Regions from separate parts of the Paenibacillus sp. CMM36 genome, predicted to be linked through region 1. Evidence: a T-box and tRNA genes for the amino acid it is inferred to sense, from the RefSeq annotation. Region 1 holds a T-box; the other holds one or more tRNA genes.
What was found. A T-box is a leader RNA that pairs with one kind of tRNA and senses whether it is charged. The one in region 1 lies ahead of argS (arginine--tRNA ligase), so its partner is inferred to be a tRNA-Arg.

Region 1 (13,802 bases):
AAGAAAAGCAACGCGGTAAAGAGGATGTACAGGTATTATATGATAACGCAGTCCCGGATGAGCTAAAGCATATCGGTGAGGGAAAGCATTACATCGTATACACATTTGGTTGCCAAATGAACGAGCATGATTCCGAAACCATAAAAGGTTTGCTGGAGCAAATGGGCTACCAATCAACCGAGGATCGGAAGGAAGCAGACATCATTTTACTAAACACTTGTGCTATCCGTGAAAATGCGGAGGATAAAGTGTTTGGCGAGCTGGGTCACCTCAAGCATCTCAAAACAGAAAAGCCAGGACTGCTGCTCGGCGTGTGTGGCTGCATGTCACAGGAAGAGAACGTCGTTAACCGGATTATGCAAAAACACGGTTTTGTCGATATGATTTTTGGTACCCATAATATTCATCGTCTGCCTCAGCTCGTCAAGGAAGCACTCTTTAGCAAAGAAATGGTGGTCGAAGTGTGGTCTAAGGAAGGCGACATTATCGAAAACTTGCCGAAGAAGCGCGAGGGTATGCGGGCTTGGGTGAACATTATGTACGGCTGTGATAAATTTTGCACCTATTGCATTGTTCCCTTTACACGTGGTAAGGAAAGAAGCCGTCGTCCAGAGGATGTTATCGCTGAAGTACGGGATTTGGCACGTCAAGGTTTTAAAGAAATCACCTTACTGGGGCAGAATGTTAACGCTTATGGTAAGGATTTGAAAGATTTGAATTACAGATTCGGGGATCTGATGGATGATATGCGCAAAATCAATATCCCGCGTGTACGTTTTACAACATCACATCCACGTGATTTTGATGACCATTTGGTAGAAGTGCTCGGTAAGGGTGGTAATTTGGTGGAGCATATCCATCTGCCTGTTCAATCCGGTAATACGGATATATTGAAGAAAATGAACCGAAAATATACCCGTGAGCGTGTTCTGGAACTGGCAGCGAAGATTAAAGCAGCTGTTCCGCATGTTTCTCTGACAACGGATATCATTGTAGGTTTCCCGGGCGAAACAGACGAGCAGTTTGAAGATACTCTATCTTTGGTGCGCGAGGTCGGCTATGACTTTGCCTACACATTCATTTATTCACCACGTGAAGGTACGCCAGCTGCTTCGATGGAAGATAATGTGCCTATGTCGGTCAAAAAAGAGCGTCTCCGGCGTCTGAACATTGCGGTGAACCAAAACAGCCTTCGCTTTAATAGTCGATTGCGTGGCGAAGTGGTTGAAGTGTTGGTGGAAGGCGAGAGCAAAAATGACAGCAAAGTGCTTGCCGGTCGGACCCGTTCCAATAAGCTTGTACATTTTGAGGGTTCTCAGGACCTGATTGGTTCCTTTGTTCAAGTGAAAATTACGGAACCTATGACCTTTTACATCAAAGGTGATCTGGTTGAAACGGCTGTAGCAGTTAACGGATAAAAGAATATTCTAGCGGGTTGCATGCGGTCTGAGTAAGGTTGTGTGCAGGGCCGTCTAAGTGAGAAAAGGAGCGATGGACAATGACAGAGGAGCGGTTGCAACAAACAGAACTTCAATCGGCGGCGCGCCAGCATGATCATTTGGTCAATCGCGAAATGATATTGGCAAAAGCCAAAGAATTAGCAGGTATTTTGGGTAGCAGTGAGGAAGTACAGGTATTCCGGAAAGCAGAAGAAAAGATTCAGGATCATGGGCGCATTCAGCAACTGATTGCAACGATGAAAAAGAAGCAAAAGGAAATTGTTGCATTTGAATCCTTAAAAAATCAAAAAATGATTGCCAAAATAGAGGCCGAGCTACAGGAGCTACAGGAAGAACTTGATGGTATTCCAATTGTAACGGAGTTTCAGCAGAGTCAGGTGGAAATTAATGAGCTACTGCAAATGGTGATCATGGCGATTCGTGATACCGTTGCTGAGAAGGTGAACGTTGAAGAGGGAAAAAGTACTTCCTCGTCGAATTGCAGTGATTAGAATGAAATTTATGGTGTGGAGGCGTAGCTTCCACGCCTTTTTTTCGAAAGCAATTTGCCATCGTATATATTTATAAGACATCAAGAGAAATGGGACAACATAGAAGGGATGGAAGCAAGGGAATGGATAAGTTCGGTAAGATGCTAGAGGGCGAAAATAATACTTTTTGGGAGTATTTAGGGTGTGAGCTGATTGCAGCTGATGCAAACGAGGTACAGATCGCTTTGGAAGCCAAACAAGAGCATACCAATGTGATGGGTATTGTCCATGGGGGTGTGCTTACTTCATTGATGGATCAGGCGATGGGGATGGTCAGTATGGCTTCACGAAATATGGATCCATGTGTAACGACGAACCTGAATGTTCATTTCTTGTCAGCCATGAGGCAAGGCCGACTGGAGGTTAGGGCGCGGATTCTTCATCAGGGAGGTCGGACTATAACCACTGAGGCGGAAGTAAGGGATAGTGAAGGCACACTTGGGTCTACATCTACAGCAACCTTCCGAGTATTACGTACACAAGCAAGTGATTCAGGTAAGGCCTGACGCTTGACAAAAATTTTTATTATGTCATAATGAATTTATCAAAACGATATAATATGGTGATGCCAATGGATAGCAATCGTATAAACGAAGAGGCGCAAAAGGCGTCGTATAACATTAAGAAATACCGCACTCCAGATGGAGCTCCGGCGGATATCGTTATGTTTACCTTAACGAAGCGGGAGCGCAAGACGGTAACAAAGACATTGCCGATTCGGGAGCTGAAAGTGATGCTCATCAAGCGCCGCAGTTGGCCGTTTGCAGGACGCTGGGCGTTGCCTGGAGGGTTTTGTCAGGAAGATGAATCCATGTATGGAGCTGCCAAGCGGGAACTGTTAGAGGAAACGGGTGTGGACGGCGGGCATCTGGAGTATTTGGGTGTATATAGTGGACCGGGACGTGATCCGCGCGGCTGGATCATATCGCATGCATTTTTTGCGCTGGTAGAAGAATGGATGTTGGAACAGCGTCAGGCGGCCGATGATGCTTCCGAGGTGGGGCTATTCACAATCCGCGAAGCGTTGGAGGAATTGGAGCTGGCATTCGATCACCGGGATATCATAGTAGATGCTTATCGCAAAATTCAGTTGCAGATGCTTCAGACGACGATCGCCAAACAGTTTTTACCGCTACATTTTACACTGGGTGAATTATATCAGGTGATACAGAGTGTCGTACCGGACTTCGAAGAGCCAAACTTTATTCGCAAAATAACATCGACTCGTAGCAGACAGGGAATTCTGGAAGAGGTGCGTGATGAGAACGGCAAACCGCTCAGTTCCAACCAGTATTCACAAAGACCGGCACAGTTGTACCGTTTTAGTGACAGAGTACCGCGTTTATCTATCTACACGTAACGTCTAATGTAATAGGTCACGCATAGAACGTACAATTTCACTTTGAGGATAAGGAGCTGACCGTACGATGCAAGCACTAATTGTGATTGATTACACGAAAGATTTTGTGGACGGTAGTTTGCCTGTAGGACAACCTGCGATTGAGTTGGATGAACGGATCGCAGCAATTACGCAGGCATATGTAGATCAAGGGGACTTTGTCGTCATGGCTGTGGATTTGCATGAGGAGAACGACCTTTATCACCCGGAGAGCAAGCTGTTTCCTCCACATAATATACGTGGAACCAACGGACGACATTTGTATGGCAAGCTCCATAGCCTCTATGAGCAACAAAGTGATCTTATCTACTGGTTGGATAAAACACGGTACAGTGCTTTTGCGGGCACAGATCTGGAACTCAGGCTGCGTGAACGTGGTATTGTGGAAGTTCATCTGATTGGTGTGTGTACGGATATATGTGTACTGCATACGGCTGTAGATGCTTATAACAAAGGTTTTGCTATTACTGTATACAAGGACGCTGTGGCGAGCTTTAATCAAGCTGGACATGATTGGGCTTTGGGTCATTTTGAGGGAAGTCTTGGAGCCGCGGTACGATCGGCTGAGGATACGGTTTTACGCCAGAAGAAGTAAAATAACTTAACGATTGTGTACCAATGTCCGATAACAAAATGGAGCCGGATATTGCTGAATCTGGGCAGATGAGGCGGTAGCGCCACAAACCTGGAGACAGTCAGAGAGGATGATTACAATGCAGTCAACGAGCCTCGCATTACATACAGATAAATATCAGATTAATATGATGTACGCCCACTGGGTGAACGGAAGTCACCAGCGTAAAGCTGTGTTCGAGGCGTATTTTCGTAAACTCCCTTTTGGTAATGGATATGCCGTGTTCGCGGGTCTGGAACGCATTGTGAATTATATTGCAAATTTGCGGTTTACAGAAGAGGACATTCGCTACCTGTCTGAACAGGAGGAGAAGTACGATCCCATGTTCATGGAGGCGCTTCGCCAGTTTAAGTTTGGTGGAACGGTCCATTCGATGAAAGAAGGGGCCCTTGTTTTTCCCAACGAGCCTCTGGTCCGTGTTGAAGGAACGATTATGGAAACGCAGCTTGTCGAAACGGCATTGCTGAATTTTATGAACTATCAGACACTTATTGCGACAAAGGCATCGCGCATCAAGCAGGTGGCAAGTGATGATACACTGCTCGAATTTGGAACACGGCGTGCGCAGGAAGCAGATGCAGCGATTTGGGGAGCACGAGCAGCTTATGTGGCTGGTTTTGACGCGACTTCTAATATGCTGGCAGGCGAACATTTTGGAATCCCGACGAAGGGGACACATGCACATTCATGGGTGCAGACCTTTATGACGGAGCAGGAGGCGTTTGACGTGTATGCGAAGGTATTGCCAGATCAGGTTACACTGCTGGTAGACACCTTTGACACGCTGGAAAGCGGGGTTCCTCATGCGATTCGGACAGCAAAAATGCTGGAGAGTCAGGGCAAGCGTATGAATGCAATCCGTCTGGATAGCGGTGACTTGGCTTATCTATCCATTCAGGCACGAGAAATGCTCGATGCTGAAGGATTAGATTACGTACAAATTGTAGCTTCCAATGATTTGGATGAAAATACGATTTTTAACCTGAAAGCCCAAGGGGCACGTATTGATGTATGGGGTGTAGGAACACAGCTTATTACGGCTTCAGATCAACCATCGCTTGGCGGGGTATACAAGCTGGTTGAACGTGAAGTGGATGGCGAAATGTTGCCGACGATCAAGATCTCGGGGAATCCAGAAAAAGTATCCACACCAGGCAAAAAGGATGTATATCGCATTGTGGATAAGAAGAAAGGGAGAGCTGTAGCCGATTATATTTCTTTTCCGGATGAAGAGCGTCCGCGTAATGGTAAGCGCCTGAAGCTGTTTAACCCTTTGCATCCGTATATGAAGAAGTATGTAGAAAATTACGAAGCCGTGCCGATGCTTGAGCCTATTTTTATAAATGGACAGAAGGTATATGAGCTTCCCGAGCTGGATGAAATTCGTGCCTACCATACTTCACAGTTGAAACTGTTCTGGCCAGAATATTTGCGGAAGCTGAACCCTGAAATTTATCGTGTAAATCTGAGCGAGAAGGTATGGGAGCTAAAGCAAAAGCTGATCGACAGCTATATGCAGCCCGAAGTTGAAGAAAAAGAATAGTTGGAAGAGGCACCTCATGAATGCATGGGGTGCCTCTTTGTGTTGGAGCATGTAGGAAATAGGAGCTTATTTATAAATTTCTCTCATCACATGTCGTAGCTCAGGGACAATAATGCGTTCCATTGCCAAACGAACGGCTCCGCGTGAGCCAGGCATAGAAAATACAGCTGTCTGGCCCACAGTGCCAGCTACAGCCCGGCTTAAGATAGCTGCTGAACCAATGTCCTCAGCAAAGCTTAAATAACGGAAGATTTCCCCAAAGCCAGGTAGTTCCTTATCCAGTAGAGAAGAGACAGCTTCATATGTAGTATCACGTGGAGAAATACCGGTACCACCTGTCAAAAGAACAGCCTCGATGTCATCCTGTGCCGCTGCTTCGGATACTAACTGCTGAATACCTTCGTAGTCATCCTTGACGATGACATATCGAACAACTGTATATCCATTGGTTTCTAGTAGATCCATGAGCAGTCGTCCCCCAGTATCTGTTTCCACGGTGCGTGTGTCCGAGACAGTCACGACCATGCAATTCACTTGTTGGGGGGATTCCTGACGGTGTTCCTCTACAGAAGACATATTCATTAAAATGTTCACTCCTTGATCGGTGGTTAGACATACACTTTTTACAATAGAGCAATGACTGAGCGTATGCAAGTCAGAAACAGGGGCTAAAAATCTATGTGATTAATATCCTTGCATTTGCACACTGGAATATAGTACACTTCCTTACATAAGTCGGGATTATATTGTTTTGTTTTATTATTGAAAGCGCGCACATCAAATGATTAACCTCAAGGGACAGCGGGTAATAGTACAGCAGGGTCAACAACTGGGAGGTAATGTAATATGAATCATTCATACCAACAATGCGTGGATGCTTGCCTGGAATGTATGAACGCTTGCAATGTATGTTACGTAGCGAGTTTGAAGGAATATGATTTAGCTATGCTGCGTGAATGTATTCGAGTGAGTAGGGAATGTGCAGAAATATGTGGATTTGCTGCCCAAATGCTGCAGCGTGGAACGGATTTTGCCGAGCAAATCTGTGAGCTGTGCGCCAAGGCCTGTGAGGTATGTGCTGCTGAATGCAGCAAGCATTCCCATGATCATTGCAAACATTGTGCAGAAGCCTGCCGTCGTTGCGTTCAGGCCTGCCGCCAATTGGTGGCAGTGTAATTACATATATGGAACTAGTGCCTGAAGAGGAAATAAAAGGTTGCTTTCTACTGAATAGGTTTGTATAATGATTGGAATTAACGTCATGGAACGGGAGAGTAGCAGCGAAGCCATATCATTACAGCGAGCCGGAAGAGGTGGAAGCCGGTATGAGATCCGATGTGAAGCGCACCCGGGAGACGGTTGATCCAACGAGCAGAACTTCTAGTAGATCAGCCCGGCAGACACCGTTATTAGTCATTGGAGTGAAATCGCGATTTGTGTAGTTAGCTTTAGCTGCACAACCGATTTACGAAGAGTGGTACCGCGGGATATTGAAGTTCTCGTCTCTTGAATGATTTCAAGAGGCGGGGGCTTTTTTTGTTAGATTCTATAAAAAGAAGGAGAGAGATCATCATGTTAATGAGGATTGCTGCTCAAGCGATATTAGCCCATACGGGCTTGGAGGAGAAAGAAATTTTATCTTTATTTGAGGTGCCTCCGCAGCCTGAATGGGGAGATATGGCGTTTCCGTGTTTTGTGCTGGCTAAAAAGTTTCGAAAGTCTCCGCAGCACATTGCACTGGAATTGGCGGAACTAGTAGGCCATAAAGAAGGTTTAACCGCTTCAGCATCGGGTGCCTATGTAAACATAACCTTGGATCGATCGGTTCATATTCCGCTTATGCTTGCTGAATTGAGCAAGGCTGATTTCCTCAGGCCTAATATCGGGAACGGGCAGCGGGTAGTTATTGATATGTCCTCGCCTAATATTGCCAAACCGTTTGGTATCGGTCATCTTCGCTCTACGGTTATCGGTGCTACCTTGTATCGCATACTTGGTGAAACAGGTTATGTACCTATTAGTGTGAATCATCTTGGGGATTGGGGAACACAGTTTGGTAAGCAAATTGCGGCCTATAAAAGATGGGGAAATGAGGAGCAGTTACAACATGATCCGATTGGTGAATCGCTAAAGCTATATGTGCGTTTTCATCAGGAAGCCGAGCATGATCCGACTTTGGAGGATGAAGGGCGCGAGTGGTTCCGACGTTTGGAACATGGGGATGCTGAGGCTCAACAACTATGGGAGTTTTTTGTTGAAATCAGTCTGGGTGAATTTGATCGTATGTACCAGCGTCTAAACATTACATTTGACCATGTGCTGGGAGAAAGTTTTTACAATGATAAGATGCAGGCAGTTATTGATCAATTAAGAGCAAAAGGATTGTTGGAGGAAAGTGATGGGGCGCTCGTAGTTCGCCTGGAAGACGAGGAACTGCCTCCGTGTCTTATTCTGAAAAAGGATGGAACCACCATTTATCCGACACGTGATCTGGCAACAGCGATTTATCGTCATGAAGTGATGAAGGCTGATCGGTTGCTGTACGTCGTTGGTGGAGAACAGAAGTTGCATTTCCAGCAGGTGTTTGCGGTGCTGAAGCATGCAGGGGAGGCATGGGCGGAGCAATGTGAGCATGTGCCGTTTGGATTAATGCGGTTTGCGGGTAAGAAAATGTCCACAAGACGTGGCAAGGTTGTGAAGCTGGAGGAGGTGCTGGATGAAGCTGTAGCGCGTGCTCAAGGCATCATTACTCAGAAGAACCCTGGTTTACAGGAACAACAGGCAATAGCGGAGAACGTTGGAATTGGGGCGATTATTTTTGGTGATTTAAAAAACAACCGGCTGAATGAAGTGGACTTTTCGTTGGAGGAGGCGCTGACCTTTGAAGGCGAGACCGGGCCTTATGTGCAGTATACTCATGCGCGCATACGCAGCCTTCTGGAGAAAGCTCACGCTCGCGCCGATGTTGATGTTAACACTAACCCTAGCTACAATGACCTTGTCCAAGATAGCCATTCTCGTGATTTAAATGACGTATCGGATGAAATATTGGGTGACGCAGGTTGGGCGCTGCTTAAGCAATTGGGTCGCTATCACGGGCAACTGATACGTGCGGCTCGCCAACTAGAGCCTTCGGTAATTGCGAGATTTGCATTGGATACGGCCCAGGCGTTTAACCGGTTTTACGCCAAGGAAAGGATTGTCGATGGTGGACAATGGCGTATTCAGTTGGCGGAACAAACTGCGGATATTCTGGCATGCGCGCTGCAACTTCTTGGTCTGAAAGCACCGAATCGGATGTAAGCAAAGCGAACGAAGGGAGCGAGTTTTTGCTGGCGGGATGACTGCTACCCATACTTGGCTCTTCTAAAGGAATACTGTAAAAGATTAATCTGTTGCAGCCACTTTTGGGTATGCATAAATGTTGTGAGCAGAAAAGAGTTAGACGGGTACACTAATCGCAGGAATTCCACCGTTTTGCAACCAATTTGTGTATATTTGAAACATTTGATGATTCTATTGCGTCGGTAAGTGTAGAAGCAAAGTAAACATGGAGGTGTATCTCATGAAAAAGAACAAAAGTGTGACAGCTGCCCTGCTTGTCGTCTGCTCATTGGCAGTGGCTACGTCGGCTTCTGCTTTTCTGGATATAAAGGGAGCTGAACAGGAGAAGATCGTAAACTCACTTCAGGACAAAGGAATTATTCAAGGAATAACCAAGGATAAATTTGCACCGGATCAAACGCTCACGTATGCACAAGGAGTACACTTGGTTGTTCGTGCAATGGATCTTCAGGTGATGCCTGATTTCACAACGGGTTCCTTTGCAAACATTCCGGCTTCCGCATGGTATGCTCAGTCCTATCGGATTGCAGCCCAACACCAAATCCCTTTGTCACCAGATATTGATCCAAGCACTCGTATGACAAGAGAACAATTTGCTAATATTCTGTATAAAGCAGTGAGTGCAACGGGTGAATATCCAACTGTCCGTATGTACATTAATGTAGCGGATGGCAAAAAACTAGATCAGGAATCAAACGCAGCAATTCAATTCCTACTGTTGACCAAAATTGCAAAATTGGACGAACAGAGCAACTTTAACCCGGATCGTAAAGTAACCCGGATGGAGGCAGCAGAAATGGTCTATAACGCATCCGAATTTGTGCAAAATCATAAACCAGTTGAATCCACTCCTGAAAATCCGGTTGAGCCTGCAGATCCGGGTCAACAAAATAACATTAGTATGAGTATAGAGAAGGCGAATGACCAGCAGAACAAAGTGACAATTACTCGTTTGCAGGCACCTAATCCAGGTTACGGCATTGAAGTGGATCACATCGACTACGTAGATGATACAAATGCAGTAATTTACTACAAGTTGACTAGTCCAAAGCCAGGGGAAATGAATATTCAGGTCATTACGGATACCCACACAAGTACAATGGTAGACAGTAAGTATAAGGTTACGCTTAAAGCAGTAGATGGAACAGTGCTTCCGCCCACAGGAACGGGCACGTCTGTAGCTAAATAAAATTACAAGCCATACGTTATAGATATAAATAAAACCAGCGAGCCTCCAATTTGTGGGGGGAGACTTGCTGGTTTTTTCATGCCAAATGTTCATCGTTAGCCCTAAGCAATAGGGCTATTCTAGCTTTAAATGCTGACTTTGCCAGTAAGTAAGTCATTTTGCGCAGGAGGCGTAGCAGAGATTGAATCGGATTCTGTTGCAACTGTTCCCGACTGGAGCTGATACATTTGGAAGTAACGCCCGCCTTGGGCCATAAGCTCGTCATGGCTACCCCGTTCAACAATTTCACCCCGATGCAGCACCAAAATTTGGTCCGCACTGCGAATGGTGGACAAACGGTGAGCAATGATAAAGGTCGTACGTCCCTTCTTAAGTACCTCAAGAGCGGATTGGATGAGCGCTTCTGTTTCGGTGTCAATATTGGCAGTAGCTTCATCCAGAATTAAAATTGCGGGATCAAAGGCTAGTGCACGAGCGAAGGAAATAAGCTGGCGTTGTCCGGCTGATAAGGTGCTACCTTTCTCAATAACGGGCTCATCGAATCCTTGCGGCAAATGGGCCAGCAATTTGTCAGCTCCAACATCATGCAGCGCTTTATTCACCTGTTCTCTCGTGATTCGGCTGTCTCCGAGACTGACATTGGAGGCTACCGTACCTGTGAACAAATATGGATCTTGAAGAACAATACCCATATGATGGCGAAGCCATTGCTTAGGGATGTCTTTGACAGACGTTCTGTCAATGGTGATCGTTCCTTTTTGCGGATCATAGAACCGGAATAGCAGGTTGATAATCGAACTTTTGCCTGATCCGGTATGTCCGACAAGGGCAACCGTTTGCCCGGGGTGTGCTGTAAAGGAAATATGTTTAAGTACATCATCCTTTTTGTAGGCAAAGGAAACGTCGTTAAACTCTACCTGGCCTTTGTAGCGCGGCATCATGCCGTCGGTCACCGGCTCTCCAGCTTCGTCCATCAACTCAAATACGCGTCCTGAGGATACGATGGAAGTATCCAGTACGGCGAGTTGGTTGACCATACCCGTCATAGGTTGGAACAGTCGACCCAGCACATCGACGAAGGCATACAATACGCCTAGTGAAACAGCACTACCTGTCGTTCCGAGTGCCTCAGATCCGAAATACCACAACACGACGGCAAAGGCGAGATTTCTCAACACGTTGACTAAATTGTGCGAAGTGAAGGCGTTCAAATTCAGCATTTTATTCTGATGCTTCATATAGTCATCATTCAGTTCTTCAAACTCTTGCTGCGTTTGCTTCTGGTGGCGGAACACGCGAATAATGGACATCCCTTGAATCGATTCATTGATAATCGCATTAATCTCACTGAGTCTGGACCGAATGATCGTATTATAGCGGGTGGCGACCTTGCGGTACAATACAATCCACAAGATCAGTAACGGTACAATAAACAGAGAGATAAGACCCAGTCTGAAGTCCAGCAAAAAGAGTGCAACATATACTCCTGCCATCGTCACAATCCCAGAAGTGAAATTTGAGAGCACAGCCACAAACAAATCTTTGACTGCCTCAGTGTCATTCGTAACACGGGATACGACTTTGCCTGCAGGCAAGTTATCAAAAAAGTAAACTGGCAACCGCTGGATGTGCGCGTAGAGATCAAGCCGAAGCTTTTGAATGACCTTGTTCGCCGAGGATTGCAGCCAGTATGTTTTGCCAAATTCAGCAAAAATGGAAATAACCAGGAAGAAGCAATACCAACCAATCAGCTGAAAGATACCGGGCATTTCCGGTTTGTAAAAGCTATACAGTTCATCAGCTGTCAGAGCCTTGGCTTCATAGCGAAAGGTGTCGGAGCCGCGTGTCACAGTCAGCGTTCCGTTCGTAAAGGAGCGATTACCGTCAGCCACTTGAACCGAGCCATCCACAAATACGAAAGATTTTCCAACTTGTAAAATCCTCGCTTCACGACCTTTAGTCTCCCCGGACTCAAAGCGATCTTCACGCTTAAAGTGGGTTCCCGCATAGCTTACGGTGCCGTCCACACTAGTTGTTTCATAAAATGGTTTTTCAATAGCGAGCATATGGTCGTCGATCATCGTTTTGGCGATGAAGGGACCAGCCAGCTCGGCGGCTACTCCGATAGCCAAAGCGATGAGAGCGGCGATAAAGCCTGCTTTGCTCGTCAGTGCGTACTGGAATAGTCTTTTGCCGATATTGGGTTTCATTAGGATACCTCCCCTGAGGTCAGATCAGATTCCACTTGTTGCCGTTCATACTGTTGTCGGTACCATCCGTCAGCCTGAAGCAGCTCGCTGTGGGTTCCTTCCTCAATAATGCGTCCTTGTTCCAGCACGACGATCCGGTCTGCATGTTCTACAGCGGAGAGGCGGTGGGTGGAGATCAGGGTCGTTTTACCCGAGCGCTTGCGTCGGATATTGTCAATAATTCTTGCTTCCGTCCGGGCATCTACTGCAGATAGTGCATCGTCTAACAATAGAATATCCGGGTCACCGATAAAGGCACGTGCCAACGAAACGCGCTGCTTCTGGCCGCCGGACAGAGCGATACCTTTTTCTCCGACCAGTGTATCCAGCCCGTCAGACAGGGTACCTAAATCCTGATCGAAGGCAGCAGTACGGATTGCTTCCATAATGTCGTCATCATCTGCATGAGGTTTCCCGAACTGAATGTTCTCGCGCACCGATTTGGAAAACAAAATTTGCTCTTGCGGCACGTAGCCGATCCAGCTGTGTAGTTGTTCTACTGCAATGTCCTCCAAACTTATGCCGGAGATTAAAATATCACCGCTCCCCGTCGGATATTCATGCAGTAGCTGTTTGAGCAGAGTGGATTTCCCGCTGCCGGTTCTACCGACGACGCCTAGCGTTTCTCCGCGTTTGAGCTCCAGACTCACATGTGACAGATTGTCAATAGTAGAGGTAGGGTAACGGAAGGTAACGTCTTTCATCCTGATGGATTCGAGGCGGTCTACTGGAACAGGTTGAGCTGCATCCTGAACGTCTGGCTGGACATCGAGCGTTTCATTGACCCGGTCCAGGGAAGCGCTACCGCGCTGCATAATGTTAATCAGCTCTCCAATGGCAAACATCGGCCAAATCATCATTCCTAGATACATATTAAAGGAGACCAATTCGCCTAGCGTGATATCGTTATGAAATACCAGATAAATACCATACCCGAGTCCAATGACGTAGCTAAGTCCTACACATAAACGGATCGTCGGTTCAAAGAGAGCATCCATCCGGGCGACAGCCAGATTTTTACGAAATACATCGTCAGTAATATCAGCGAAACGCTTTTCGTCCATTCGCTCTTGCACATAGGCGCGAATGACCCGGATACCAGCCACGGATTCCAACACCTGATCGTTCATATCACCAAATGCATCTTGTGCCAGTGTGTAACGCTCATGAACGGCTTTACCGTAAATGCTCATAGCCAGTGCGATAAAAGGTAGGGGCAGGATAGCTGCCAGTGTCAACTTCCAACTGATTAGGGTGCCCATGGCAACTAATACCACGCTCAGATAGACCGTAGAGTCTGTCAGTGTCAGCATGCCGAAGCCCGCTGTACTTGCTACGGAGCGAAGGTCGTTCGTGGCCCGAGCCATCAGATCGCCAGTGCGATTACGTTCAAAAAATGGAGGGGTCATCCGCAGCAGATGATTCATAAAGCGTGTGCGCAGTAAGCGCTCCA
Region 2 (5,811 bases), on a different contig from region 1:
CTAAGATAAAACGCAAAAGAGTTTCGGATCCAGTTTTCAGGGTGTAACCTTGAACGTATGTAGAAATACATACGAAATACGCATTGAAATTCATTCACACAGCTGTGATGAACCGAGTTTCAATACGGTAGAATTTGCATAGCAAATTCATGTTTGGTGGCGATAGCGGAGGGGTTCCACACGTACCCATCCCGAACACGACCGTTAAGCCCTCCAGCGCCGATGGTACTTGGACCGCAGGGTCCTGGGAGAGTAGGACGTCGCCAAGCGATATCCTTTAGAGGATGATAAATTTTTACATGTTAGGGCCTTTAGCTCAGCTGGTTAGAGCGCACCCCTGATAAGGGTGAGGTCGGTGGTTCGAGTCCACTAAGGCCCACCACTTCTAGAATAACAAAAAGATTGGGGCCATAGCTCAGCTGGGAGAGCGCCTGCCTTGCACGCAGGAGGTCAGCGGTTCGATCCCGCTTGGCTCCACCAATATTCCCTGATAGCTCAGTTGGTAGAGCACTCGACTGTTAATCGAGTTGTCACAGGTTCGAGTCCTGTTCGGGGAGCCATATTTTGAATATTTCTGACTTTTATATATTAAGGTGGCGGCGTAGCTCAGCTGGCTAGAGCGTACGGTTCATACCCGTGAGGTCGGGGGTTCGATCCCCTCTGCCGCTACTCGGAGAGATACCCAAGTGGCTATAAGGGGACCCTCTGCTAAGGGGTTAGACTGCGAAAGTGGTGCGAGGGTTCGAATCCCTCTCTCTCCGCCATAATTTATTGAGACCAGAACTTATTTTGCAAGGCCCGTTGGTCAAGGGGTTAAGACACCTCCCTTTCACGGAGGTAACAGGGGTTCGAATCCCCTACGGGTCATAATATGGAGGCTTAGCTCAGCTGGGAGAGCATCTGCCTTACAAGCAGAGGGTCGGGGGTTCGATCCCCTCAGCCTCCACCATAAGAAAATTTGAGAAATGCTTTTTAATGTCGCGGGGTGGAGCAGTTCGGTAGCTCGTCGGGCTCATAACCCGAAGGTCGTAGGTTCAAATCCTGCCCCCGCAATTAATTTCCTATTGGAAATGCCTCTGGAACTGTGGTGTAGAGGCCTAACATGCCTGCCTGTCACGCAGGAGATCGCGGGTTCGAATCCCGTCAGTTCCGCCATTTTAGCTTCATATATAATTGGCATATATAGTGCGGATTATATGATGTAGTAATAAAATTTAATATGGCTCGGTAGCTCAGTCGGTAGAGCAGAGGACTGAAAATCCTCGTGTCGGCGGTTCGATTCCGTCCCGAGCCACCTTTCAAGTGGGAAATGAGTAATGTGCCGGTGTAGCTCAACTGGTAGAGCAACTGACTTGTAATCAGTAGGTTGGGGGTTCAAGTCCTCTCGCCGGCACCATTTTGGAGGATTAGCGAAGTGGCCAAACGCATCAGACTGTAAATCTGCTCCCTTACGGGTTCGGTGGTTCGAATCCATCATCCTCCACCAGTCTTTTCATAATCATATGGCGGTCGTGGCGAAGTGGTTAACGCACCGGACTGTGACTCCGGCATTCGTGGGTTCAAGCCCCATCGGCCGCCCTTTATTCTTAATTTATTGGGGATTAGCCAAGCGGTAAGGCAACGGACTTTGACTCCGTCATGCATAGGTTCAAATCCTATATCCCCAGCCATTAAGAGCCATTAGCTCAGTTGGTAGAGCACCTGACTTTTAATCAGGGTGTCGAAGGTTCGAGTCCTTCATGGCTCACCATTTATAATTATTTTGCGGTCGTGGCGGAATTGGCAGACGCGCACGGTTCAGGTCCGTGTGGGCTAACCCCCCGTGGAGGTTCGAGTCCTCTCGACCGCACCATATTTTGCGGACGTGGCTCAGCGGTAGAGCATCGCCTTGCCAAGGCGAGGGTCGCGGGTTCGATTCCCGTCGTCCGCTCCATTATCCATACGGCGCCATAGCCAAGTGGTAAGGCAAAGCTCTGCAAAAGCTTCATCCCCAGTTCAAATCTGGGTGGCGCCTTGACTACTCATTATGGAATTTAATATGCGCCCTTAGCTCAGCTGGATAGAGCGTTTGACTACGAATCAAAAGGCCGGGAGTTCGAATCTCTCAGGGCGCGCCATTTCTTAAAAAAATGTATAATGTCGGGATGTAGCTCAGCTTGGTAGAGCACCTGGTTTGGGACCAGGGGGTCGCATGTTCAAATCGTGTCATCCCGATACTGTTTTGCGGGTGTAGTTCAATGGTAGAACTCCAGCCTTCCAAGCTGGTAGCGTGGGTTCGATTCCCATCACCCGCTTTTTGCTATAGCGGATTCTTGTTGCCTCAGTGGTGACACCTTATAAATAAAGAGAGCCTGTCTGGGGACAGAGCTCTCTCTTTTTTTGTATTTATCCTCATGTAATCCACAATGTGTTGATTATCCATAATCTTCGGTATCGGTGTATTCGTTCTGATCATACAACTGGCATACACCGATAACCGATCTAGTGGACAGTTTTTACACGGGAATGGTTAGCTGGATGGAGGTTCCCTCGTCTGGAGCAGAGGTTATGCTCATAAATCCCCCTACCCCTCTAGCTCGTTCTTCCATACTGAACAATCCAACTCCCTCTCCTTGGGACTTTCCAGAGAATCCAATGCCTTTATCCCGAATGGTCACTTGTATCATTTCATTTTGATCCTCAACGTCGACATATGCCTCTGCTACATCTGCGTATTTGGCTACATTCGTTAACGCCTCTTGTACAATCCGATAAATTGCAATTTCCTTGCGAATATCAACCCGTTTACGTAGATTGCATTGAAAATGCACCTCAATCCCGTAATGAGAACAGAAGTTTTCAATATAGGTTCTTATGGCTGGGACGACACCCAGATCATCCAGAACTGAGGGACGAAGTTCCCACGCTAGACCACGAACATCTTTGATGATGTCGGTCACCTGCGAACGGAGATTCTCCAGAGTAGCACTAGGTTGTTCGGCAAGTTGGCTATCCAATTGGATAATAAGTGAAAATAAGCTTTGCCCTATCCCATCATGCAGCTCTCTTGAAAAGCGTTTACGTTCTTCTTCCTGTATTTGCATGACTTGTGTCATCATAGACTGAAGTTCAGCTTCTACTCTCTTCAGTTTAGTGACCTCATTGCGGATCGCTAAGTACTGATAGGGTTTACCTTCCTCGTCCATAAACGGAACGATCGTAGTATTCACCCAGTAGTAGCTGTTATCTTTAGCACGATTACGTATTTCTCCTTGCCATACCTCACCTGAACGGATCGTAGTCCACAGGTTTTTCATGAAGGCGGGGGTATGATAGCCTGAATTAATGAGACGATGATCCTGACCGATCAGCTCTTCACGACTGTATTGCGAAATCTCACAGAACTTGTCGTTTACGTACTGAATAATACCTCGATGATCGGTCAAAGCAACGATGGAAGACGTATCTAGGGCAAATTTCAGATTGGATAATTGGTGGAGTGAGTTACGCAGCGCATGAAGAAAAGGGGATTCTGGTATATAAATTTCCAGATCATTCAGCAGTTTATCGGTTGATTCACCAAAGGCATGCTGCAGTAAAGGGTTAGAAGGTTCATTCATAATGGAGTAGCCCCTTTTTTAGTGCGAATTTGACTAGCTCAGGTCGTGTTTTCAAGTTAAGCTTCTCCATAAGATTGCTTTTATGGGACTCTACGGTTTTGACACTAATCACCAGGTGCTCGGCAATTTCCTTGTTGGCATATCCTTTGGCTACCCAGGATAGAATCTCTTTTTCCCGCTCAGACAAGGATTCATAGGGTCCGGCTATGCCTTCCTGTTTGATTTTGTCCAGATATTCACTCATCAGTCGTTTGGTTGCATTCGGGTACAAATAGGCACTACCTTCGGCCACAGACTGGATGGCAGCGAGTAACTCCTCGTGAGGTGCGCTTTTTAAAATATATCCGGATGCTCCAGCTTGAATGGCTCGGAACAGATATTCTTCATCGTCATGCATCGTTAAAATAAGGACTTCTGTATCGGGCAGCTGTTTTTTTAATTCAGTGGTTGCTGTGAGACCATCTTTTCCAGGTGGCATGCTAAAATCCATGAGCACAACATGAGGTTGTAGCTCCAATGCCTTGCGGATTGCCTCATCCCCGTCTGCTGCATCTCCTACTACCTTAATACCGTTTTTGCCGTCCAATAGGGCCATGAGGCCAGAACGTACGACAACGTGATCATCCACTACTAGTATACGAATCAATTTGTCATCCCCTCGAACGGTAAAAAACCGTACGTTTTGTCATAATCATAGCAAATTTTAGGGATTTCAATCAACAAAGATAGTTAGGGACAGCTATATCAAGTATCTGATGAGGATCATTATCTATAGAAACATTGTTGAGCTATGGAGTGAGAGGGTAAGCACATAGTTGGCTAAGGCGTTGAGCTACTTGAGTAGCCTCGGCTATATCAGACTCTGTGAACATCCTCACATCACGATTACCAAGAAGCAGCACACCGTTGGGCAGATCTCCTGTGCTGGAAAAGGGAATGGCAACAGCAGAGTGAAGCTGCTCGGCCAGCATTAGTGCACATTCCTGACGCAGACGTATACTACCTGATAGCAAAGCACTTACAGTTACGGTACGTCCCAAGCGAACAGCCATACCGGCAATACCATGGCCAATCTTAAAAGAAATAAGTCGATAGCGATTGCTTCGGCTACCAGAGGCGTAATACCAATGCAACTTACCACCTGACTTGGACATAAATGCGAGGGCAGTGAGATCACCATAAATAGTATCTCTTAACTGGTTCAGTTCTTTTCGCATTTCATCCGTTATTTGTAGCATAGAAGACACATCCTTTTTCATAACCAAACTATATCTCTAGTTCATTGTAGTTTCGACAGTTGCAAAAGTAGATCGGGGAACCCCCTGATCTATAGGCGCAGGAAACACTGACTTTTCATCTGGTCGGATAAGGAGTAGGGAAATGGTCGATAAATGGGGCGTTAGCTTACTTCAGAAGTGATATTTATCACAGCAAATCAGGGAGTAGGAAGGTATAAAATCAGGTGTTCTCCCGATAACAACCCAGGCGTTAAAACATTATGATATAGATATCAGGTAAACACGAGGAGGACGCTAACATGCAAGCCACTTGTATGGAACGGTTTGGGGACGAAGCGGAACGCACGGGAATTCAGATTTATTTGACAGATGAGCATTTTGATCTGCTAAAAGATATTATGTCCTGGAAGAAGGTAAAGGCAGGCGTTATGCTTTTCCGAGAGGGCGATGATGCAGAGCAGCTTTATTATATACATTCAGGTCATGTCAAACTTCGTAAATCGACAGAAGATGGTAAAGAACTGATTCTGACCATTCAGCATCAAGGCGACTTAATTGGGGAATTTAGCGGAATAGATGGAGAAGAGTATAGTTGCACTGCGGAAACAGCCGATGTGTGTGAGTTAGGCGTCGTGCTTGTTAAGGATCTGGAGTCGCTCTTGTCCAAAAATGGGGAAATGGCGCTTCAGTTCATCCAGTGGATGGCGATGAAGCAACGCATTATGCAATCGCGTTTTCGGGACTTACTGTTGTATGGTAAAACTGGAGCGTTAGCGTCTACATTGATCCGTGCTAGCAATACATGTGGCGTGGCTGTGAAGGATGGCATTTTATTAAATATGAAGCTAAGTCACTCCGAATTAGGTGAGATGATTGGAGCGACGCGCGAGAGCGTGAACCGGATGCTGAGCGCGCTGAAAGAACAGGGAACCCTAGATACAAGGGATGGAAAGATTGTCATTCACGATCTCAAG

Region 2: it has a tRNA-Arg gene. The T-box ahead of argS (arginine--tRNA ligase) is inferred to sense a tRNA for this amino acid. The anticodon was not compared.

Annotation. Positions count from the first base shown of each region.
Region 1 is NZ_JBSEDY010000018.1:39,304-53,105, reverse strand. It holds gene miaB (tRNA (N6-isopentenyl adenosine(37)-C2)-methylthiotransferase MiaB) at 1-1,418, shown strand, start outside; gene ACWA2B_RS24565 (RicAFT regulatory complex protein RicA family protein) at 1,499-1,951, shown strand; gene ACWA2B_RS24560 (PaaI family thioesterase) at 2,074-2,496, shown strand; gene ACWA2B_RS24555 (NUDIX domain-containing protein) at 2,562-3,350, shown strand; gene ACWA2B_RS24550 (cysteine hydrolase family protein) at 3,418-3,984, shown strand; gene ACWA2B_RS24545 (nicotinate phosphoribosyltransferase) at 4,103-5,566, shown strand; gene ACWA2B_RS24540 (MogA/MoaB family molybdenum cofactor biosynthesis protein) at 5,633-6,148, opposite strand; gene ACWA2B_RS24535 (four-helix bundle copper-binding protein) at 6,413-6,742, shown strand; T-box leader at 6,820-7,076, shown strand; gene argS (arginine--tRNA ligase) at 7,139-8,869, shown strand; gene ACWA2B_RS24525 (S-layer homology domain-containing protein) at 9,132-10,100, shown strand; gene ACWA2B_RS24520 (ABC transporter ATP-binding protein) at 10,226-12,310, opposite strand; gene ACWA2B_RS24515 (ABC transporter ATP-binding protein) at 12,310-13,802, opposite strand, start outside.
Region 2 is NZ_JBSEDY010000039.1:16-5,826, forward strand. It holds rRNA gene rrf (5S ribosomal RNA) at 153-269, shown strand; tRNA gene ACWA2B_RS27570 (tRNA-Ile) at 306-382, shown strand; tRNA gene ACWA2B_RS27575 (tRNA-Ala) at 405-480, shown strand; tRNA gene ACWA2B_RS27580 (tRNA-Asn) at 485-560, shown strand; tRNA gene ACWA2B_RS27585 (tRNA-Met) at 596-669, shown strand; tRNA gene ACWA2B_RS27590 (tRNA-Ser) at 673-764, shown strand; tRNA gene ACWA2B_RS27595 (tRNA-Glu) at 796-867, shown strand; tRNA gene ACWA2B_RS27600 (tRNA-Val) at 874-949, shown strand; tRNA gene ACWA2B_RS27605 (tRNA-Met) at 980-1,053, shown strand; tRNA gene ACWA2B_RS27610 (tRNA-Asp) at 1,079-1,155, shown strand; tRNA gene ACWA2B_RS27615 (tRNA-Phe) at 1,222-1,294, shown strand; tRNA gene ACWA2B_RS27620 (tRNA-Thr) at 1,321-1,396, shown strand; tRNA gene ACWA2B_RS27625 (tRNA-Tyr) at 1,401-1,486, shown strand; tRNA gene ACWA2B_RS27630 (tRNA-His) at 1,506-1,578, shown strand; tRNA gene ACWA2B_RS27635 (tRNA-Gln) at 1,596-1,670, shown strand; tRNA gene ACWA2B_RS27640 (tRNA-Lys) at 1,675-1,750, shown strand; tRNA gene ACWA2B_RS27645 (tRNA-Leu) at 1,765-1,852, shown strand; tRNA gene ACWA2B_RS27650 (tRNA-Gly) at 1,859-1,933, shown strand; tRNA gene ACWA2B_RS27655 (tRNA-Cys) at 1,944-2,014, shown strand; tRNA gene ACWA2B_RS27660 (tRNA-Arg) at 2,041-2,117, shown strand; tRNA gene ACWA2B_RS27665 (tRNA-Pro) at 2,141-2,214, shown strand; tRNA gene ACWA2B_RS27670 (tRNA-Gly) at 2,224-2,294, shown strand; gene ACWA2B_RS27675 (PAS domain-containing sensor histidine kinase) at 2,496-3,599, opposite strand; gene ACWA2B_RS27680 (response regulator) at 3,592-4,245, opposite strand; gene ACWA2B_RS27685 (GAF domain-containing protein) at 4,388-4,837, opposite strand; gene ACWA2B_RS27690 (Crp/Fnr family transcriptional regulator) at 5,137-5,811, shown strand, end outside.